Regions from separate parts of the Psychrobacillus sp. Z16_25 genome, predicted to be linked through region 3. Evidence: predicted binding sites of a transcription regulator. Region 3 holds the regulator's gene; each other region holds the start of a gene.
The links. Region 3 encodes Rex, which represses fermentation and respiration genes when NADH is low (regulators of the CRP and FNR family bind a similar motif). Its sites were predicted from a motif close to TTGTGAAATATTTCACAA; they were not measured.

Region 1: the regulator Rex is predicted to act here: its motif matches at 3,927-3,944, upstream of AC1VU3_RS02315 (cytochrome c oxidase subunit 2A).
Region 2: the regulator Rex is predicted to act here: its motif matches at 3,076-3,093, upstream of AC1VU3_RS06355 (AtpZ/AtpI family protein).

The regions. Positions count from the first base shown of each region.
Region 1 covers NZ_JBXEOV010000001.1:455,535-463,521, forward strand. The annotation lists gene AC1VU3_RS02300 (serine hydrolase domain-containing protein) at 1-1,145, opposite strand, end outside; gene AC1VU3_RS02305 (b(o/a)3-type cytochrome-c oxidase subunit 1) at 1,574-3,241, opposite strand; gene AC1VU3_RS02310 (cupredoxin domain-containing protein) at 3,243-3,719, opposite strand; gene AC1VU3_RS02315 (cytochrome c oxidase subunit 2A) at 3,740-3,862, opposite strand; gene AC1VU3_RS02320 (chemotaxis protein CheX) at 4,081-4,536, opposite strand; gene AC1VU3_RS02325 (hypothetical protein) at 4,986-5,330, opposite strand; gene AC1VU3_RS02330 (hypothetical protein) at 5,526-6,008, opposite strand; gene AC1VU3_RS02335 (dynamin family protein) at 6,205-7,987, shown strand, end outside.
Region 2 covers NZ_JBXEOV010000004.1:106,063-114,049, reverse strand. The annotation lists gene glyA (serine hydroxymethyltransferase) at 1-636, shown strand, start outside; gene upp (uracil phosphoribosyltransferase) at 1,274-1,903, shown strand; gene wecB (non-hydrolyzing UDP-N-acetylglucosamine 2-epimerase) at 1,919-3,031, shown strand; gene AC1VU3_RS06355 (AtpZ/AtpI family protein) at 3,239-3,457, shown strand; gene AC1VU3_RS06350 (ATP synthase subunit I) at 3,464-3,838, shown strand; gene atpB (F0F1 ATP synthase subunit A) at 3,865-4,575, shown strand; gene atpE (F0F1 ATP synthase subunit C) at 4,639-4,863, shown strand; gene atpF (F0F1 ATP synthase subunit B) at 5,006-5,533, shown strand; gene AC1VU3_RS06330 (F0F1 ATP synthase subunit delta) at 5,530-6,066, shown strand; gene atpA (F0F1 ATP synthase subunit alpha) at 6,094-7,602, shown strand; gene atpG (ATP synthase F1 subunit gamma) at 7,648-7,987, shown strand, end outside.
Region 3 covers NZ_JBXEOV010000020.1:153-8,139, reverse strand. The annotation lists gene rimI (ribosomal protein S18-alanine N-acetyltransferase) at 1-231, shown strand, start outside; gene tsaD (tRNA (adenosine(37)-N6)-threonylcarbamoyltransferase complex transferase subunit TsaD) at 228-1,247, shown strand; gene AC1VU3_RS15365 (hypothetical protein) at 1,321-1,830, opposite strand; gene AC1VU3_RS15360 (ABC-F family ATP-binding cassette domain-containing protein) at 2,406-4,340, opposite strand; gene AC1VU3_RS15355 (redox-sensing transcriptional repressor Rex) at 4,460-5,101, shown strand; gene AC1VU3_RS15350 (CPBP family intramembrane glutamic endopeptidase) at 5,234-5,947, opposite strand; gene groES (co-chaperone GroES) at 6,149-6,433, shown strand; gene groL (chaperonin GroEL) at 6,464-7,987, shown strand, end outside.

The DNA.
Region 1 (7,987 bases), on a different contig from region 3:
TTATCTAATTGTTGATATCCGTCAGTATGATTCAAGCTGACATTATTTTCTTCCCATAAATCCATTACACCTTGACCTATTGCTGTCGTAAAGGTTGTATCCATATTGGATAAAATTGCTACACCTATTTGTTCTTCAGGTTGCATGATAAAGAAAGATGAAAATGTTGGATTTGCACCATCGTGCCATATGTATCGTTTGTCATTCTTTTGCTCAACGCTCCAACCACTTGCATAATAGGTGTCTGGAAGGAAAGGCTCTACGGATTGATCAGGGATGTGAGATTGTTCAATCGTTTTTTTACTAAATGTACTGTTTTGAATGGTTCCTAACTGTAGGTTTAGCCATCTCGCGATATCGTTTGTATTACTGACAATATAACCAGCAGGTATATTTCCCCGATAAATAGGTGGCGTATAAACTTGCTCTCTCATGAATCCAATCTTATAACCAGTTGCCAGTGCATCGGACTTAACTTGATGTATGCCGACATAGGAATTATCCATACCGATTTGTTCAAATAAAAGTTCTTTTATATACAAATCATATGGCTGTTTTGAAACTTTCTCAATAATAAGTCCTAAAACATCATAATTGATTGTTGCATATTCATATGAGCTGCCTGGTTCACGATTCAAGGATTGTTCAAGTAAGGTTTTTACAGTTAATTCAAGTGCGTTTTCTGCGTTGCTCTCGGGAATATGTACAATAGTGTTCGAAGCAATACCACTGTTATGATAAAGTAATTGATTTATTGTAATGGTCTGCAGTTCGCCTTTATATTTTAATTCTAGCCAGGGGATGTATTTCCGTATATCATCAGTTCGTTTTAATAATCCTTCTTCTTCTAACTGTAAAATAGCAAGACCTGTAAATGCTTTCGATGTTGACGCCAGTTCAAATAAAGTATTAGAAGTAACTGGTATTTTCTCCTTTACATCAGCGTATCCAAAACCTTTTTGATAAACTGTTTCTCCCTTCTCTACAATAACTAATGATATTCCGGGAATTTGACTAATCTTTCTTTGTTCCTCTACAAATTGTTCAATCTTATTAATTTTATCATTTACCTCTGCATGACCTATGGGGATTGAAATATTAATTAAACCTAAAAATAGAGCGACCATTAGAATTACTTTTCTCATCTCTTTATTTACTCCTTTTCAGATGAAATATGGATTATTATATTTCCATAATAAACCTATAATACCATAAATAATTAGAATGAAATAGCCAATCGAGTTAAAATCTTTACAATCCTAAATATGATATTCGACAATTTAAACTGTTTGAAATTGGCACAGGTGTACAATTTTTTATAAACAATCATAGTAGAATTACGGTAATAGAACTGTATGTTATACAAAAGCAGTAGCCGTAGGTTAATGATTTTTTAGTTAGAAACTGACAGGGAAATGAAAGTTAAGAAATATAAGTAAGAAGGAATTTTACAGTTGAGGAAGTAGGGGGGACCTCAAACCCTACAGGATTGGACATTTTAGTCAAATCATCTATAAATGAAAAAACGGCGAGAACCTATGAGGAACACGCCGTAAACTCTATTAAAATACTTTTACCAAAGCTTGTAGCCTTTCGATCCTGGTGGTGCATTTTGAATCATATCAATGATCGGAACAGTGTAAGCGAACAATATCAAGAGAACAGTAATCGTTAACCAAATCTTCCAGTTCTCTAGAGCCATCGGAGTTTTTTCTGCATTCTCGGATACTTCTCCAACAGGGAACTCTGTTTCACCTTTTGGAGCAAACCATACCAACTGAACAACGATATAGATAATCAAGATAATCCCGATAAAGAGAATCGTTCCACCGACTGCTTGTGCAATCTGGTAAGGAATCCATTCGCTCGCTTGAGGTGAGCCGCCATAAGTAGAATAATCAGAGCGTCTTGGAGCACCTAATAATCCGGCAATATGCATTGCTCCCGACATTATACTCATCCCAACTGCCCAGACAATACCTTGAATGATGGCAAGTCGGTTAATTTTCTTCGTTAACACTCTACCTGTTAGGTGAGGGATCAACCAATAAGCAGCACCAAAGAATGTGAGTACTACAGTTGTTGCAAGAGTCAAATGGAAGTGTCCAGTTACCCAAATGGTATTATGGACAACTTGATTCATCTGGTTGGATGCATTGACGATACCGCCAGCGCCTGCAGGTATAAATGCCGCCATTCCGATGAACGGAACTACGAATCTAGCATCCTTCCAAGGTAGCTTTTTAAACCATCCAAAGATTCCTTTTCCACCTAATTCTCGTCCACGAAGCTCGAAGGTTGCAAACATAGAGAACGCAGTAAGAAGGGAAGGGATAACAACCATCATTGTTAAAACAACCTGTAAGTACTTCCAGAAGGAATCGATACCTGGCTCAGTTAACTGATGGTGGAACCCTACTGGAATAGAGAATATCAAGAACAGCATGAAGGATAATCTAGCTAATGAATCAGAGTAAATCTTACCACCAATAATTTTGGGGATAATTACATACCAAACCATGTAGGCTGGTAATAGCCAGAAGTACACTAATGGATGTCCAAAATACCAGAACAACGTACGAGAAAGCAATACATCTACTTTATCAACCCAGCCTAATGACCACGGGATCAGCTGGAAAACAACCTCTACTGCAACACCAAGGGAGCAGATGATCCACATAGTTAAATTGACAATTACCATAAAAGTAAGCAGAGGACTCGGTTCGCCAGGGTTCGCCTTACGCCACTCTCTATATTTCATTATAAGGCCTGCTCCGCCAATCCAAGAGCCCACTACTACCAATGCAAGCCCTACATAGAAGATCCAGTGTGCTTGAAGGGGAGCGTAGAATGTATAAAGTACAGATGCTTCATTTAATAAAACCATTACGGAAGCTGCAACAGTTCCGATTGTCATGACCCAGAAGCCAATCCAGCCGAAAAGGCGTTGCTTATCAGTTAACGTACCAGCTGTGCGACTGACTGCTGCAATTTGAAAACCAAAGATAAAATAAGTTGTAAGAATAAGTCCCAATAATACACCATGGACAGTGAGAAGCTGATAATAGCCAATTCCCCATGGTAATGTAAATTGTCCTGATCGTACTAATGTTTGAAGGAGTCCACATAACCCACCTATCAATAAGGCGATGAAGGCCACGTGTATATGAGCCATCGCCAGTCTTCCATCACGACGGTCAACCTTTATAAAGCCTGTTGCTTTTTCTTTTATCGTTGCCATGTTACTCAACCACCTTTAGCATAGATGACATAGAAGTGTGTCCTACGCCACAATATTCATTACATAAAATCAAATACTCTCCAACTTCATCCACTGTCGTCACGTATTCAGAGATATATCCCGGCTCTAGCATCATATTGATATTCGTACCAGCAACCTGGAAGCCATGGATGACATCAGAGGTTGTCGCGATAAATTTCACTTTTGCTCCTACAGGAAGTTCAATTTCAGGTGGGTTATAATAAAAGGCAGATGCATGAATAACTACTTCATAATCCCAATCCTTTCCTTCCACCTTATGTACCCCTGGATTATTAAAAGGTGCTATTTCAGTTACTCGCTCAGGATCCACGTAGACCTTTGCACTAGGTGGATGCGAGCCGTAATGAAACGCACTGAATCCCACTATTACTAAAAATAGTACAAGTGACCCAACTCCAAAAGTTAGCCACCATTTTTCATACTTGTGAATATGCATTGCTTTGTACCTCCATCCAATTAAAATCGATCAACAAATAAGTAAAATGCCATGAACCAAATAATTAAGATAAATACGCCAACAAATGTAACTGAGATTAAAGTCCCTTTTAACTCAGGTTCCTTTGTCTTCTTTTTTGACATTTGTTACCACCTCCGTAACTTTTTTTCACTATAGGTCAATCATAAGGAGATTGGAAAAAAGAAGATGTGATTTTTATCACACTTATAGCGGATAATGTGAAGATACTGTGAAACTTAGAAAAGCTAGAGAGTTTTACCTTCTATTTCCTGCTCGAGAGAATAAAAGATTGTCAAAAAGTAAAAAGCTGCAGTCCTAATGACCGCAGCTTTCGTATGTATTAAATATCATCAACCGTTAAAATAATCGTGATCTTGCCTATATTCAAGAGTTGTACGGGAAGCATTATGGCACGCTGAAATCCATAGAATTTTGTGTTCCCTACTAAAACGGTCGGGGGAGTAATATCAATCTCCAGCTGATCACTGGAAACTACCGTGCAAAGGTTTCCGGCTATCATGTTCCCTAGCTCTCCTGTAAAGGATTCGAGCATTTCCCCCTCTAATGGCATCCCAAACATGTGCTGACTTATAGAAGAGAAAGTGGCACCGGTTGAATCAATGATGATACGACCTTTCATATCCCCAATAATTCCAATTAACACACCCATTTCACTTTGCTCAAATGGCTGCTGCGAAGAAGAAGGGGACTGGAAATCCATAGATATAGGAATTACTGACCGTAGAGAGGAAATAGTCCCGTTTAAAAGAGTTTGAATTTGCTTAGTTGTAGTCATAATAAATCTCCATGTAGTAAGTATGTCTTAATGTTAGCACAATTCATAGGTAAAAAGAATAGGGGCTCTAGTAAAAATATTAAAGCTGTGTTATTATTTAAATGAGAATGAGTTTCAACATCATTAAAGGAGAGATACAGGATGATTCTAATCCCTATCACAGCAACAGTTATCATCTACGGACTTACGACAAAATATATTCTTAAATCAATCACACCACAGCCAAAATAAAGAATGGAAGGGTTTATTACCTTGCCATTCTTTTTTTATTGGTGAGAATAGGTGGGATCTTGATTAAGCCTATGTATCTTGCGATTACGGAAAATATCTTGCGAGGGCAGCGAGCTGAGCTTCGAATCTTGCGATAAACCTGTTCTATTTTGCAGTTAAGGCAGGGGATCTTGCGATTAAGCCATAGTATCTTGCGATTATGGAAAAAATCTTGCGGTTCAGGGAGCCGCTGCTAATAAGTCATCGTTCATGTTCGAAGTCTTTACGATAAATGAAGTGATCTCCACGATTACGTTAGAGAGCTCTACGATTAAGAGCGAGATCTTTACGATACAAGAAGCCGCAACTAAGAAGTCAGCGATTAAGGTTGAAGTCTTGACGATAAATGGAGTGATCTCCACGATTACGGCAGAGATCTTTACGATTAAGAGCGAGATCTTTACGATACAAGAAGCCATAGCTAAGAAGTCAGCGATTATGGTCGAAGTCTTTGCGATAATGGAGGAATCTCCACGATTACGGCAGAGATCTTTGCGATTAAGAGCGAGGTCTTTGCGATACAAGAAGTCGCGGCTAAGAAGTCGGCGATTAAGGACGAAATCTTTACGATAAATGGAGTGATTTCCACGATTACGCTAGAGGTCTTTCCGATACCAGGGAGCACAGCTTCGAAGCTTCCAATAAATCCGTTCGATCTTGCAATAAGATCTTTTTTTCACTATAAATGAAAAAAGCTGGAGAACCCCCAGCTTTCATAATTAATTAGTAGATAGTTGTTCAAGCGTTGGCCACTTCACGATTTGCTGGTGTTCTTCTCCATCCATCGCGTAGGTCATTTTTACTCTTCGAGAGTCATCTTCTACAACATTCCCCAACTTAAGCTTCCAAACTATTTTCCCTTCGCCGGTGAGTTCAAAGTCACCTAGGCTTTGTATATCTCCGATGTTTTCTTTGCCGCCATAAATACCGCTTTCCTTTAAAGGAGCTGCACCAAAAAATTCATACTCCATTCCGTCTTCTTCATATGTAATAGGCATATCGTTATCTTTTATCAATTCGATTGATTGAATGGTTACTGCTGATTCTCCAGTCCACTCTATTGGAGCAACTAGTTGATAACTTTCATTTGATTGTGGCTCGAATCCAAAGTTCCCAATGAGGAATTCTCCTTCGGCTGCCTTTTGATCATTGCAGCCCATTAATATACCTACTAATAATAAAAACAAGAAAATCTTCTTCATCATATTCACCTCCCTATTTACTGTACCATAGAGAACGAAAAAAGTTATGTGAATATAGCTATTTTTTAAACAAATCGTTATAGAGAACCTCTCTTGAAGACTTTATTTCTCGGATAAATTAAGTCATATTTTGTTGAAATTTCTGATATGATAGACATAGATTGTGAAGATTTATAAAAGGGGAATAATTACGTACATGAATGATTTAGAGCAGTTACAGTCAATCAAAACCAAAAATGCATTACTCGCAACAATTTTTAAATTACATAACGATGAAGAGCGCTATGCGAAGGCAAAGCTCTTTGCAGATAAATTGGAGAAACAGACATTTACGATAGGCTTTGCAGGACACTTTTCAGCAGGTAAATCCAGTATGATCAACGCTTTGGTGGATGAGCAGCTTTTACCGACAAGCCCTATACCAACCTCTGCGAACATAGTGAACGTTAAAAAAGCAGAAGAAAACTATGCAATTGTGCACTTTATTGATCAGCCACCTGTGAGGTTTTCAGGGGAATATGATATACAAATGGTGAAGAAATACTCCAAGGATGGCAGTCAGGTTTCTCAAATTGAGATTGGCTACAAGGATTCTGCTTTACCGGAGGGCATTTCCGTGATGGATACGCCTGGTGTTGATTCCACCGATGATGCGCACCGTGTTTCCACAGAATCTGCACTACATCTAGCGGACATCGTGTTTTATGTAATGGATTATAACCATGTGCAATCAGAGTTGAACTTTCAATTTACAAAGGAATTGCTTCATTATAATGAAAATATCTATTTAATTGTCAATCAGATTGACAAGCATCGGGAAGAGGAGCTGTCCTTTGAAAGCTTTCAACAGTCCGTGGCCGATTCCTTTGCGGCTTGGTCGGTTTATCCGAAGGGGATTTTCTTCACTTCTTTAAAGAATCCAACGCTGTCTCATAATGATTTTCCTTCGGTACAAGAGATTGTTCGAAAGTCTATTGAGCAGAAGGAAGAGCTGTTTTTATTATCCTCAGAGGCAACGCTTCAAAAACTGATAGACGAGCATAAGAGGTTTTTACAAGAAGAACAGACTTCTTCGTTATTAGAGGTCGAGGAGATTCTTAGCCAGGACGAATGGGAGAATCGGGAGGAAATACTGGAGCAGCTTGCGATTTCGTTAAAGCAAGAGGCATTGCAGGATGAGGATGCTTGGAAAAAGGAATTTGAAGCGAAACGTAAGCAGTTACTACAAAACGCTGGCATCATGCCTTATGAAATGCGGGAACAATTAAGACTTTACGCAGAAAGTAAGCAGGACTCCTTTAAGGTCGGCTTCTTAGGAAGTAAAAAGAAGACAGAGCTGGAGAGAGAGAAGCGACTAGAGGATGCTAGAAGCCAGCTTGCGAAAATTGTAAATACAAATATTACGACTCATCTGAAAGCGCTAATGAAAGCGATGCTAAAGGATGCAGGTGTCTCGAAGGATGAATACATGAGAGAGATAGAGGAGCTTCCGCTCGAAATTTCAGCAGATATTATTCAAAATACTCTTCACGAGGGAGCAAGCGTGACAGGGGATGCTATCCTGAACTATGCGAACCGTGTAACGGAGGCAGTGAGCCGATTCTTTATTAAAGAAGCAGATGCTTGGAAGGAAAAGGGTGCGTCTCATGTCAAGGAAGCAGAGGCGGGGACAGCTAACACCTCCTCCAAGCTTTCCAAGCTGCAGCAAAAACAAGAGGCGATCCTACGTATCCAGAAGATTGCCGATCAGCACGACTCTTTTGAAAAGCTGCTAACTGCACCATCTATCCAGCTTCGTAAGGACAGGGATTCCTTAATGGCTAGGTGGCAGGAGGAAAAGGATCGCTTTGAGAAATCAATCCGTGCATACGATCCAGCAGAGCAGGAGCAGAAAGAAGAGACTGCTGTTCAGCAACAAGAGGAAATAGTGGAAGAACAGCAGGACGTATTGCCAGTTGACCAAATTGTTGAACGTGCTA
Region 2 (7,987 bases), on a different contig from region 3:
ATTGCAGGTCTTGTAGCTGCTGGTCTTCATCCTAACCCAGTTCCGCACGCTCATTTCGTCACTTCCACGACTCATAAAACGCTTCGCGGACCTCGTGGAGGACTGATCTTAACAACAGAAGAGTTTGCTAAAAAAATTGATAAAACAATCTTCCCGGGTATTCAGGGCGGACCACTAATGCATGTAATTGCGGCGAAGGCTGTGGCTTTTGGCGAGGCTCTTCAACCGGAGTTTAAAGAATATCAAGCACAAGTAGTAGCGAATGCAAAAACTTTAGCAGACAGTCTAACAAAAGAAGGCATTCGTATTGTATCAGGTGGTACAGATAACCATGTAATGCTATTAGATGTATCTGCTTTAGGCTTAACTGGTAAGGTAGCAGAGCATGTATTAGATGAGGCTGGCATTACTGCAAATAAAAATACCATCCCATTCGATACATCTAGCCCGTTCATCACATCTGGTGTTCGTATTGGTACGCCTGCTGTTACTTCACGTGGCTTTAAAGAAGAAGAAATGGTAGAAATCGCTTCTATTATTGCGAAGCTTCTTAAAAACCATGAGGATGCTAGCGTATTAGAAGAAGCAAAATCAAGAGTGCAAACATTAACACAAAAATTTCCGTTATATAATTAATTAGGCGAAAAGGAGCTGGTGAAACTGGCTCCTTTTTATAATAGGCTGAATGAAAGCTGCACATAGGAAATTATTAAGATATTCATGCTTGAAATGATGATGTGATTATCACGAAATGGTGCTGAGACAGAAGTGAATTCTTATATAAAAAAGTAAGAAAGTATTTATGTGTGGCATATTTTTTATAAGATTCTTATCAAGATTTATTTATTAGAAGTTAGGACCAATGGTTCGGAACAGCGTCGGTGACTCCTGCGGGAAAGCGCGAGGGAGAGACGGAAGGAAAACTAAAAGCGTCACATCGTGTGACAACGTTTTCCTGACCAACATCCTGTTGGCCTCCGCGGAAAGCATCCGACGCAGTGAAGAATCTCACGTTATTAAAATAAAGAAAGCATACGACTTCATCAAAATATTAAATGCTGGGCTGTTGTTTTGTCCCAGCTACCCGACCTAAGTGTTACTTTCACCACAAGAATACTTAAGGCCAAGAAAGAACATCCTAGTTGGGAACTTTCAGAATTTCGGATATCCAATATGCGGAATAATGAAATTAATGACATTACTAGAATGTAGTGTAGTTTGTTTGCTATAATTTATAGGATTTGAAAATAAATGAATAGAGGAGATATGCCAAATGACAAAAGTATACGTATTTGACCACCCACTTATCCAACACAAACTTACATATATTCGTGACGTCAACACTGGGACAAAGGAATTTCGTGAACTAGTGGATGAAGTTGCGACATTAATGGCGTTCGAAATTACACGTGATTTACCATTAGAAGATACAGAGGTAGATACGCCTGTACAACGAACTACTTCAAAGGTATTGGCTGGTAAAAAGCTTGGGATCGTGCCTATTCTTCGAGCAGGTATTGGAATGGTGGATGGAATCTTAAAGCTAATTCCAGCTGCAAAGGTTGGTCATATCGGACTCTACCGCGATCCAGAAACATTGCTACCTGTTGAGTACTATGTAAAGCTTCCAGCAGATGTGGCAGAGCGTGATTTTATCCTAGTAGATCCGATGCTTGCGACAGGTGGCTCTGCAATCGAGGCAGTAAACTCCTTAAAAAAACGTGGTGCTACTAGCATCAAATTTATGTGTTTAATAGCTGCTCCAGAGGGAGTAAAAGCACTTCAAGACGCTCATCCTGACGTGGATATCTACATTGCAGCATTAGATGAAAAGTTAAACGACCACGGATATATCGTTCCTGGTTTAGGAGATGCAGGAGACCGTTTATTCGGAACCAAATAAAAAGGAGCAGTTTACATGACAAAATGGAAAGTAATGACCATTTTTGGGACAAGACCGGAAGCCATTAAAATGGCTCCACTTGTTCTAGAACTACAAAAGCATCCAGAGATTCAATCAATTGTAACGGTGACCGCCCAGCACCGTGAAATGCTTGATCAAGTTCTGGAAACGTTTCAAATAACTCCGGATTATGATTTAAATATGATGAAAAGCCGTCAAACACTTGTTGAAATTACAACTCGTGCTCTAGAAGGCTTAGATGCTGTGATGAAGGAAGCAAAGCCGGATATTGTGCTCGTTCATGGAGATACCTCCACAACCTTTGTTGCAAGTTTAGCTGCTTTTTATAACCAAATTGCAATTGGTCATGTAGAAGCAGGCTTAAGAACTTGGAATAAATACTCTCCATTCCCAGAGGAGATGAATCGTCAGCTGACAGGAGTTATGGCAGATGTTCATTTTGCTCCTACGGAAAAATCGAAGCAAAACCTTCTCGCAGAGAACAAAAAAGCAGATACTATCGTTGTGACAGGAAACACAGCAATTGATGCATTGAAAACTACTGTAAGAGAAGATTATTCACATCCAATCTTAGAAAAACTGTCCGATAGCAGAATGATTCTTCTAACTGCGCACCGTAGAGAAAATATCGGCGATCCAATGCGTAATATGTTCCGAGCGATTAACCGTTTGCTAGCACTACATGATGACGTACAGGTCGTATATCCAGTTCATATGAATCCGGCTGTTAGAGAGATTGCAAATGATATCCTAGGAGAAAACGACAGAGTTCACCTCATTGAGCCTTTAGAAGTGCTAGACTTTCATAACTTTGCAGCCCGTTCCCACATTATACTAACTGATTCAGGAGGAGTGCAGGAAGAGGCACCATCTCTAGGAAAGCCGGTTCTCGTATTAAGAGATACAACTGAGAGACCTGAAGGAATTGACGCTGGGACGCTAAAACTAGCTGGAGTAGAAGAAGAGACAATCTTCCAATTGGCGAACGAATTGCTTTCTAATAAAGAAGCTTATGAAAAAATGTCCAAAGCTAGCAATCCTTATGGAGATGGTAAAGCTTCCGAAAGAATCGTTGAGTTTTTGAAAAAATATTTAATGAACGAATGAAATGAAAATTTAAATTTGTCGATAAAATGTCAAAAAAGTTCTTTGAGTGAAGTTTTTCACTTGTAACAATTGACATCAAAAAGCCCCTATTGTATGCTTACAAAGGATAATCATGATAGGGGTTTCATGCTTGAAACACTTGATGTATCAACTTTCTACTAGACTCACAGTTTTTACTTATTAAGGAAAAAAGGTGAGGGCACTTTTATGCGTCATTTTAGACGTCCGTTACAAGGGATAGCAATATATTCGGCGATTCTCTCACAGCTTGTTGGTTCTATATTGTTAGGGATATTTGCAGGAATGTGGATAGACCGTACATATAGCACTGCTCCAGTTTTTTTAGTAATTTGTCTATTAGCCGGTCTTGCGATTGGTATACTAGCACTCATTACTACCATTCGAAAATATGATTCAGGAGACTAAAGATCAATGTTAGAAATGCAACGTATCTTTGCGAGGCAGAAAAAGTACATATATTTTTTGCTCTCGGCATGTGTGTTAGGCTGGGCATTCACCCCTTATCCTACTGTTTTTGCAGGATTAGCAATTGGTTCTATATTTGGTCTGTATAATTTTTGGATCCTAGTCCGTAGAATGGAGAAATTCGATCGTGTGATAGAAAGTGGTAAAGGACGTGCTAAACTAGGGACATCCCTTCGTTTTGCATCGGGGGTAGCTGCGGTGGCACTAGCCATCACCTTCCCAGAAAAAATCCACCTGATTAGCACGGTAATTGGATTAATGATTCCCTATGTTCTACTCTTAGTAGAACGGTTAATGTTTCATGCAAGAAATCAGCCATGAGTATTTGAAAGAGAGGTGAAAGAATCGTGGGACACACAAATCCAGAATTTGTGCTTTGGGGCATGACAGGTAACTGGTCAAATATCTTAATGTTATTTGTTACATCTCTTATCGTTTTCTTAATTGCATTTTTTGCAACAAGAAACCTAAAGCTTAAACCGACTGGTATGCAAAACTTCATGGAGTGGATTATGGACTTCGTGAAAGGGATTATCAAAAGTAACTTCGATTGGAAAACAGGTGGAAGATTCCATGTTCTTGGGATTACATTACTTATGTTTATCGCAGTAGCGAACTTATTAGGACTACCGTTTTCAATCACTTATAACGGAGACCTTTGGTGGAAATCACCAACAGCAGATCCAACAGTCACCATGACGCTCGCTGTGATGATTATCGTTTTAACACATTACTACGGTATTCAGATGAAAGGCTTCAAGGGGTATGGTAAAGATTATTTCCAACCACTCCCATTTCTATTTCCGTTAAAAATTATCGAAGAATTCGCAAATACGTTGACACTCGGTTTACGTCTTTACGGAAACATCTATGCAGGGGAAGTTCTTTTAGGACTACTTGCAGGATTAGCAACATCAGGAATTATGGGCTTCGTAGGAGCTATTATTCCAGCAATGGCTTGGCAAGGTTTCTCCATCTTCGTTGGTGGAATCCAAGCGTTCATTTTCGTTATGTTAACAATGGTTTATATGTCACATAAAGTGTCGTCAGACCATTAATATAACTGTTTAGGAAACTAGGCAGAAAAAAATAAAACAACATTCCAAGGAGGAAATTAAACAATGGTAGGTTCAATTGGTCTTTTAGCAGCAGCTATCGCAGTTGGTTTAGGTGCACTTGGTGCAGGTATCGGGAACGGTCTTATCGTTTCTAAAACAGTAGAAGGTATCGCTCGTCAACCAGAAGCTCGTGGAGCTCTTCAAACAGTAATGTTCATCGGGGTAGCGTTAGTTGAAGCCGTGCCGATTATCGCAGTAGTTATCGCGTTCATTACATTAAACTCATAATCAATAAGCAAAGTCTATAATGGCGGAAACTATTATCCGCCATTCTCTTTATGAATACCTATTTGAAATAGAAAATAAACTTCAAAGTTTACCTTTATAGAAGAAAGATCTCTTATTAGCGTTTGAAAGGAGTGAAACAATCGTGTCTTTTGAATACCTCGTACTTCAAGCTGGAAGTTCACATAATGGTTTAAACGTATGGGACATCCTAGCTACATTATTCTTCTTCACCCTACTTATGATTCTTCTGAAAAAAGTGGCATGGGGTCCACTTATGGGAATTATGACTCAACGTGAAGAATTAATCGCAAGTGAAATCGAGGCTGCAGAAACTAGCCGTCAAGAATCACAGCGTTTACTTGAAGAACAACGTGACTTATTAAAAGAAGCACGTACAGAAGCATTGGCGATTGTAGAAAATGCAAAGAAGCAAGGCGAAGCATCTCGAGAAGAAATTATTTCTACTGCTCGTGCGGAAGCTGCGCGTTTGAAAGAATCTGCTATTCGTGAAATCGATACAGAAAAAGAAAGAGCGATTGCAGCGGTACGAGAAGAAGTCGTTTCACTTTCTGTACTTGCAGCAGCGAAAGTTCTGGAGAAAGAAGTATCGGAAGAAGATAATCGTGCTTTAATTCATGCTACGATTGCGAAGGCAGGCGAAGTTAAGTGAGTAATTCAACTGTAGCAAAACGTTATGCCATCGCATTGTTTGAGCTTGCTCAACAAAAAAATGAATTGCCTGCAGTGGAAAACGACTTACGTGAGCTAAACATTGTCTGGAATGGTAGCAAGGATTTGAAAGATATTTTCACATCCCCAAAGCTTTCTTTAGACAAGAAAAAAGCTCTAATTCGTGAAGTTTTCGTAAAGGCACATCCAATGGTAATCAATACACTTCTAGTGTTATTAGATAAAAAAAGATTGGATGAGGTTTCAAATATCATCGCTGAGTTTATGGAACTTTCTAATGATGCACAAGGTGTAGCAGATGCAAAAGTTTATACAACTCGTGCATTGACAGAAGAAGAACGCGCAAGCGTATCGGCTTCATTTGCTAAAAATGTAGGAAAACAATCCTTACGTATACACAACATCGTAGATCCATCTCTAATCGGTGGAATGCGTGTTCAAATCGGAAACCGAATTTACGACAGCACATTGAGCACAAAGCTTGAGCGCTTAAAACGTAATTTAATCGGTTAATATTATGAATTATGAGAGGTGACATACATGAGCATCAAAGCTGAAGAAATCAGTGTCTTGATTAAACAGCAGATTGAGAACTATGAATCTGAGATGAAAGTAAGCGAAGTTGGTACGGTAATCACTATTGGGGACGGTATCGCTCGTGCTCATGGCCTCGACAACGTCATGGCTGGAGAATTATTAGAATTCTCTACTGGTGTACTTGGTATGGCACAAAACTTGGAAGCGAACAACGTTGGTATCGTTATCCTTGGACCATACACGGACATCAAAGAAGGCGATGAAGTACGTCGAACTGGCCGTATTATGCAAGTACCTGTTGGAAAAGAATTGATTGGACGCGTTGTCAATCCACTTGGCCAACCAGTTGACGGACAAGGTCCTATTGCAGCAACTAAGACTCGTCCTATCGAAAGCCCAGCACAAGGAGTTATGGCACGTAAATCTGTACATGAGCCACTTCAAACTGGGATTAAAGCGATCGACGCTCTTGTACCAATTGGACGTGGACAACGTGAGTTAATCATTGGTGACCGTCAAACAGGTAAAACATCTGTAGCAATTGATACAATTCTTAACCAAGCAGACCAAGATATGATCTGTATCTATGTTGCTATTGGTCAAAAAGAATCAACAGTACGTAACGTAGTAGAAACACTACGTAAAAAAGGTGCTTTAGAATATACAATCGTAGTTACAGCTTCTGCATCAGCTCCAGCTCCATTACTTTACCTAGCTCCTTATGCTGGTGTAACGATGGCGGAAGAGTTCATGTTCGAAGGTAAACACGTATTAGTAGTATATGATGACTTAACAAAACAAGCAGCTGCTTACCGTGAGCTTTCATTACTTCTTCGTCGTCCTCCAGGTCGTGAAGCATATCCAGGGGATGTATTCTACTTACACAGCCGCTTACTTGAGCGTGCAGCGAAATTGAACGAAACATTAGGTTCGGGATCAATTACTGCTTTACCGTTCGTTGAAACACAAGCTGGAGATATCTCTGCTTATATTCCAACAAACGTTATTTCTATCACAGATGGTCAAATCTTCTTACAATCTGATCTATTCTTCTCGGGTGTACGTCCAGCAATCAATCCTGGTTTATCTGTATCTCGTGTTGGTGGTTCAGCACAAATTAAGGCAATGAAAAAAGTTGCGGGTACACTACGTCTAGACTTAGCTGCATACCGTGAACTTGAAGCGTTCTCTCAATTTGGATCAGATCTTGACGCAGCTACTCAATCAAAACTTAACCGTGGTGTGCGCACAGTAGAAGTACTAAAACAAGACTTGAACAATCCAATCAAAGTGGAAAAACAAGTTGTTATTTTATACGCTCTAACACGCGGACATTTAGATGATATTCCTGTAAAAGATATTTCTCGTTTTGAAGCAGAGCTATACAGCTGGTTAGATTCAAACCACACTAACGTTTTAGATCATATTCGTACGACTAAAGATCTTCCTTCAGAAGAAGACTTAAACAATGCAATCACTGCATTTAAAAAGACTTTCGCTAAATCTGAATAATTCTTAGATCTGAATGAAAAAAAACGATAAGGTGGTGAAATACCAGTGGCATCATTACGCGACATAAAAGGAAGAATTACGTCTACTAAGAAAACAAGCCAAATTACGAAAGCCATGCAAATGGTTTCTGCTTCCAAATTGAACCGTGCAGAGGAAAATGCGAAGTCATATGTTCCTTACATGGGGAAAATACAAGAAGTAGTAGCATCTATTGCGAACGGTACACATGATGCTAGTCATCCAATGCTAACATCTCGTCCTGTGAAAAAGACGGCATACCTAGTCATTACTGCAGATCGTGGATTAGCAGGTGCATACAACAGTAACATTATACGTACTGTTTCCAATGCAATTGCACAAAGACACGCTTCTAAGGAGGAGTATG
Region 3 (7,987 bases):
GCGGTTTCTGAACGAATGCGCGGGCACAAGATTGGGGAAGGGCTCATGCGGGAGGCATTCCGAATTGTACAGGAGCAGGAGGTTGTATTAATGACCCTAGAGGTAAGAGTGTCCAATGATATTGCCAAAAATTTGTACTACAAGCTTGGCTTTCAAGACGGCGGAATACGCAAAAACTATTATACAGATACGCAGGAGGATGCTCTTGTGATGTGGGTGGAATTTACATGAAAAAAGATCAAATCATACTAGGAATTGAAACAAGCTGTGATGAAACAGCAGCTTCTATTGTGAAAAATGGCTCCGAAATATTATCAAACGTTGTGGCTTCACAAATCGAGAGTCATAAACGCTTTGGCGGAGTTGTACCTGAGATTGCTTCACGTCACCACGTAGAGCAAATTACACTAGTTATTGAGGAAGCGCTAAAGCAAGCAAATATGACACCAGAGGATTTGGATGCCGTAGCAGTAACAGAGGGACCGGGACTAGTAGGGGCACTTTTAATAGGAATTAATGCAGCGAAAGCTTTCGCCTTTGCAAATGGTCTGCCACTTGTCGGGGTCCATCATATTGCTGGTCATATATATGCAAACGTACTCGTACAGCCTATGGAATTCCCTTTATTGGCACTTGTGGTGTCTGGCGGACATACAGAGCTTGTGTTAATGAAGGAAGACGGCCAGTTTGAATTAATTGGAGAAACAAGAGATGATGCAGCTGGTGAAGCCTATGATAAAGTGGCTCGAGTATTGAATCTTCCATATCCAGGAGGTCCGCATATCGACCGTTTGGCAAATGAAAGTGATGGAGCTGTCCCATTTCCAAGAGCTTGGCTAGAAGAAGGCTCCTATGATTTTAGCTTTAGTGGCTTGAAATCTGCCGTCATTAATTATCAGCACAATGCGGAGCAACGTGGAGAGGAAATTAATCCAAACCACCTAGCTGCTGGATTCCAAGAAAGCGTAGTTGAAGTACTAACGTCTAAAACCGTAAGAGCTGCACGCGAGTTCCACGTAAAACAAGTAATTGCAGCGGGTGGTGTAGCAGCAAATAACGGATTACGGAAGTCATTAGAGGAAGCATTCGCGAAGGAGCAAATTCCATTTTACGTACCACCTATCAAGCTGTGCACAGACAATGCAGCGATGATAGCAGCGGCTGGAAGCTCCAAATTTGCTGCCGGCAAAATAGGTGACTTTGCTATGAACGGTCGCCCGGGACTAGAACTAAATAGCTGGAGATAAAAAGAAGGTCTGCCTTGTGCAGACCTTTTTATTGTAGTTTGACCCAAACAATGATTAGAGAAGGATTATATATTTATTCTTCACGTTCGTTAATGGTTTCGACGATAAAGTTAGTACTACTAATTTGGTCATCGTTCTCGATTGTAATTTTATAATCAATTGTTTGGTTTTTTTTCTCATCACGTAAGGTGATGAAGAAAAAATTCGTGTCCTCCTCATATTGTAGAGAATCTTCTACAAAGTCCAATCCTTGACCGATAGCAATACCTTTCGATGAACCTTCTTTAAATAATGCAATATTTACGTTATTTTCTGGGGTACTAAAGAAAGGGATTATTTCTAGGGTTTGATCATGATCAATATCTAACATGATGTAGTCATATAGAGTGGCACCAGGGAATTTTTCTAGTAGTTTATCTAACACCCATTGTTCTTCTGTAGGAATCCCTGGCGCTATGACAATTCCATCTACAGGTTCTAAATTTAACTCCTCGTTTGAATCTGCAACGACTTCCTCTTTGCAGCCATATAGAAAAATAGTGAGAGCAAACATAGTAATACCGAACATCGTCTTTGTTTTCATATAACAGCCCCTTATTGGAAAAAATGTACTTATCCAATATATTACCATTATCTATATGGTTATTTGATTGAAATATAATAATATTTTAATAATTTAATTCGACAAAATAAGAGGTATTTTTACCATGAGAATGAAAAGTTGTCAATAGGGAACATTCGTACTTATTCACAATTTGTGGATAAGATGTTAGTAAGTTGTGATGAATCTATATATTGTGTCTGTTTTTCACACAATTATGTGGAAAAACAACTTTATAAACTGTGGACAATGTGGATAAAGCTGTTGATAGATTGATATAACAGCATTTTGGGTGTGAATAAATTTGTGGAGAAAAAAAGGAACAAAATTGTGCTTGACCTACATCTATGGTCACATTTCGACAGATAAAGTGAAACTTTGATTGGTGGGGGTTTTCTTTCATCCCCCACCAATCATTAGTTGAACCAATCGGGCTTTTAGGGCCAGTTGATCTCCCACTTAGCTGTCTCCTTTCTTTTGCCATCTTGAAGTAGGAGTCTTACTGTCCCTTAATGCGGGATAAATTTGCTAAAAAGAAAAACCCCCAAATATGGGGGTTAGGATCCACTGATTTCTTCTAATTGTTCTTGAAGCTCCAGCCAGCTGTTAGAAAGATTGTCTTGTTCTTCTTTTAATTGTTCTAGCTCTGTTTGCAGCTTTTGTACGGCTTCATGATTTTGGAATATTTCTGGATCGCACAGCTTTTCTTCTATTAATACAATTGCTTGATCAATCTGTGGCATTTTGTCTTCTATTTCCTCCACTTGGCGACGAAGCTGACGTTCCTTCTTTTTAGCTTCCTTGTCAATGGTAGAAGTGTTGACCTTCGGTACGATGGTCTTCTCTGTCACGGCATTTTCCATAGCTATCTCTTCTAGTTCTTCCTTCTTCTCTAGGTAATAATCGTAATCACCAAGATATAGGGCAGCACCATCAGAGGATAGTTCAATTACCTTCGTGGCAATTCGATTGATAAAGTATCTGTCGTGAGATACAAAGACAATCGTTCCAGGGAAGTCAAGGAGAGCATTCTCTAAAACCTCTTTACTGTCTAAGTCAAGGTGGTTGGTAGGCTCATCGAGCACTAATGTATTGGCTTTAAGTAGCATCAGCTTAGCAAGGGCAAGTCGTGCCTTTTCTCCACCTGATAAGGTAGACACCGTCTTTGACACATCATCACCCGAGAATAGGAAGCGCCCAAGTACCGTTCGCACCTCTTTCTCATTCATAAGCGGCCATTCATCCCAAAGCTCCTTCAAAACGGTTTTATTGCCAGTGAGAGCTGCTTGCTCCTGATCATAATAGCCAAATTGGACATTTGTACCGTATTGAATGTTTCCGTTAGCAAGTGGCAGCTGCTTCATGATTGTCTTTAACAGTGTGGATTTGCCGACACCATTAGGGCCAACTAATGCGATACGATCCTGCTTATACACACTAAAGGAGATGTCGGAGGATACGGTTTTATTTGTATAGCCCACCGCCACACCTTCTAAGCGAAGCACATCATTCCCGCTCGGGCGGTCAATCGTAAAACCAAAGGAAGCAGATTTTTCGTCTCCATCAGGAGCATCCATCCAGTCTGTTTTCTCCAAAACCTTGCGGCGGGACTGAGCCATCTTCGTGGTAGAGGCACGTGCAAGATTTTTAGCCACAAACTCCTCTAGCTTTGCTTTTTCTTCTTGTTGTTTTTCGAATTTCTTTTTATCTAGCTCATAATTTTTTGCCTTTTGCTCTAGATACTTGCTATAATTTCCGACGTAGCGCGTGACGTTATGTCTAGAAACCTCATACACAAGTGTCACCACTTGATCTAAGAAATACCTATCATGTGATACGATCAAAATAGCTCCCTGATAATTCTTTAAATAGTTCTCGAGAAAGCTAAGTGTTTGGATATCTAAATGGTTCGTCGGCTCATCTAGTATTAAAAGATCTGGTTTACTGAGCAGCATCTTTGCTAATGCAAGCCTTGTTTTTTGTCCCCCGGATAGGGCTTGGACAGGCTTGTCATAATCCTCTGGATAGAACTGCATGCCATGTAAGATAGAACGGATATCAGATTCATATCGATAGCCCCCAGCCTCATTGAAAGCAAGCTGAAGCTCATCATAGGCAGCTGCCACTCGTGCATAGGCTTCTGGATTTTCATATACCACAGGATCGGCCATTTGTACTTCGAGCGAACGGAGCTCTTTTTCAGAATCAATTAAGTGAGAGAAGATAGATTTCATTTCTTCCCAAATGGATAGCTTTGATTCGAGGCCTGCATGCTGTTCTAGATATCCAAGTCGTATATTTTTAGGCATGATAATATCGCCTGAGTCATAAGACATCTCCCCAGCGATTATTTTAAGTAGCGTAGATTTCCCGGCACCGTTTCTTCCGACTAAGGCTACTCGGTCACGGTCCTGTACCTCTAGCTTTACATTCGTTAATATATCTTCACCGTTAAAGGATTTTGTTAGTTGATTCACTTGTAAAACAATCACGTTCTAGCACCTCAATTCTATCCTTAGTGTAATAGATAGGACTTGTCGTTGCAATGCTCTAGCCTTACAATGAAAGATAGGGAATTGAAAAAAATTGTATATAGAAGTGGAGGGTTACCATGAAACCTGACGTACCAAAAATACCTCAAGCGACTACGAAAAGGCTTCCTTTATATTATAGGTTTTTACAAAGCTTTCATAACGCTGGACATAAACGAGTATCCTCCCAGGAATTAAGTGAAGCAATGAAAATAGATTCCGCAACAATTAGACGAGACTTCTCTCACTTTGGAGCTCTAGGGAAGAAAGGTTATGGTTATGATGTTCCGAATCTTCTGGCATTCTTCCGCAAAACACTTGATCAGGACGAGGCTGCAAATGTTGCACTCATCGGTGTTGGAAGCTTGGGTACCGCATTTTTAAAATATAACTTTCAAAAGAACCATAACACCAAGATTGTCGTGGCATTTGATACAAAGGCACCTGTAGAAGGAACCATAATTAGTGACATTCCAGTGTTCCATTCTAGTGTAATGTTAGAAAAGCTAAAGGAGTTTGACATTGAACTTGTCATCTTCACGATCCCGAGTCGTGTGGCGCAGGGGGTAGCAGACGAGCTAGTAGGGTCAGGCATCAAGGGAATCTTGAACTTTACGCCCGTCAGGCTAACTACTCCTGATGAAATACGTGTACATACAATTGACCTCTCTGTAGAGCTTCAAACGCTTATCTATTTAATAAGAAATGAACATGTTGAGTAACAAATATCGCTCTTACATAGGAAAAGTGATTCCAAACATAACAGCACTTACGGACGTATAAGCCGTAAGTGCTGTTCGTTTAGCTTTATTCTAATTAGGGAATGGTTAGTATTCCGAGGCTTACACTGTTCTCTACTGAATCTCTACATATTTCTCTAAAAAGCGAACGATTTTATCATAATTCATGTTAACCACTACTACATATCCGTTCAAGAGCATATGAGCGATAATAGAGGTAAGGATTCGTTTTGTCTTGTAATAAAGAAAGGCGAATATGAACCCGGACGTAGCATATATTAGTATGTGTACAAACTCTAGGTGGATGACCGCAAAGGTTAATGAACTGACGAGTGCGGCTACAAAAAAATTCGTCTTTGGCAATAATGCACCAAATATAAGGCGGCGGAAAATGAGCTCTTCTAAGATGGGAGCAAACACTACGATTGAAAAAATAACCAGTGGAACCTCGGTTGCCAAGGTGATAAAGTCTGCTGTATTTTGAGAGCCTGGTTCAATTCCAAGTCTAATTTCAATGTTTGCTGCAAGCGTCTGGCCCAGAAAAACCATAAAGAAACCTATAATTCCCCAACCAATCACTGTGGGAGTATTTGCCGCTTGTCCCTTTAGCGGGCGTATAAAATGTCTATCCTTTCGAATAATAAGCAAAGTGATTATAGTGGCTAAGGCAAAGCTGATAAACATCCACCAGCCTGAGGCCAACATTTCTGCATTTTTCATCCCCATTCCTTTAAACAAAAGGAACAGAAGAGGTGCAAAAATGGCTCCAGAAAGCTGCATAAGCACGTAGATAATCAGTATATATAAGCCTGTTTGTCTTTGTTTCATGTATTACATAATCCTCTCTATAGAAATACCATTTCTTCTATTGTAATAGAAAATAGAAATAAAAGAAAAAATTTAAAAATAGATAAGGTTCATGCTTGCAAAATGTTTTGGGTTTCATTATTATAATAAGTGTGTTAGCACTCATAGGGTGTGAGTGCTAATAAAATCAATTATTTTACTATTTTAGGGAGGTAGTTTCACTTGTTAAGACCATTAGGTGATCGCATCATTATCGAATTAATCGAAGCTGAGGAAAAAACAGCATCTGGCATCGTACTTCCAGACTCTGCTAAAGAAAAACCATCAGAGGGGAAAGTAGTTGCTGTAGGTTCTGGGCGAGTACTTGATAACGGTAATCGCGTTGAGTTAGACGTGAAAGAAGGAGACCGTATCATCTTCTCTAAATACGCAGGGACAGAAGTAAAATATGAAGGAAATGAATATTTAATTTTACGCGAAAGCGATATTCTTGCTGTAATTGGCTAATAAATCGAAAATATAGGAGGTCTATAGAACATGGCGAAAGAAATCAAATTCAGTGAAGACGCACGTAGTGCAATGCTTCGTGGGGTAGATAAACTAGCAGATGCTGTTAAAGTAACGTTAGGACCAAAAGGACGTAACGTAGTACTTGAGAAAAAATTTGGTTCTCCATTAATCACAAATGATGGTGTTACAATTGCAAAAGACATCGAGCTAGAGGATTCCTTTGAAAACATGGGTGCTAAGCTTGTAGCAGAGGTTGCATCTAAAACAAACGATATCGCTGGTGACGGTACAACAACTGCAACCGTTCTAGCACAATCTATGATTCGTGAAGGACTGAAAAACGTTACTGCTGGTGCAAACCCAGTGGGAATTCGTAAAGGTATTGACCTAGCGGTAGCAGCTGCTATTACAGAGTTAAAAGATATCTCTAAACCAATCGAAGGAAAAGAATCAATTGCACAGGTTGCTGCTATTTCCTCTGGTGATACAGAAGTTGGAGAATTAATTGCAGAAGCTATGGAACGCGTAGGAAACGACGGTGTTATCACAATCGAAGAATCTCGCGGTTTCACTACTGAGCTTGACGTAGTAGAAGGTATGCAATTCGACCGTGGATATGCATCTCCGTATATGGTAACTGATTCTGATAAAATGGAAGCTGTTCTAGAAAACCCATATATCTTAATTACAGACAAAAAAATCTCTAGCATCCAAGAAATCCTTCCAGTGCTTGAGCAAGTGGTACAACAAGGAAAACCATTATTACTGATCTCTGAGGATGTAGAAGGGGAAGCTCTTGCAACACTAGTTGTGAACAAGCTTCGCGGAACATTCAATGCAGTAGCAGTAAAAGCTCCAGGATTCGGTGATCGTCGTAAAGCAATGCTTGAAGATATCGCTATCCTAACTGGTGGAGAAGTGATTACAGAAGATCTTGGCTTAGATTTAAAATCTACAAATATTACTCAGCTTGGACGCGCTTCTAAAGTTGTTGTTTCTAAAGACAACACAACAATCGTGGAAGGAAACGGTGATGCTGACCGCATCGCAGGTCGCGTAGCACAAATCCGTGCGCAAGTAGAAGAAACAACTTCTGAGTTTGATAAAGAAAAATTACAAGAGCGCTTAGCAAAACTTGCTGGCGGTGTAGCGGTAGTAAAAGTTGGAGCAGCTACTGAAACAGAACTAAAAGAACGTAAACTACGTATCGAGGATGCATTAAACGCAACTCGCGCTGCAGTAGAAGAAGGTATCGTATCTGGTGGTGGTACAGCCCTAGTAAACGTATACAAAAAAGTAGCGGAAGTAGCGGAAGCGAACGAAGGCGACGTAGCAACTGGAGTAAAAATTGTACTTCGTGCACTAGAAGAGCCAGTTCGTCAAATCGCAAACAACGCTGGTTTAGAAGGATCTATCGTAGTAGACCGTCTAAAACGCGAAGAAATCGGTATCGGTTTCAACGCTGCAACTGGCGAATGGGTAAACATGATCGAAGCTGGTATCGTGGACCCAACTAAAGTAACTCGCTCTGCATTACAAAACGCTGCATCT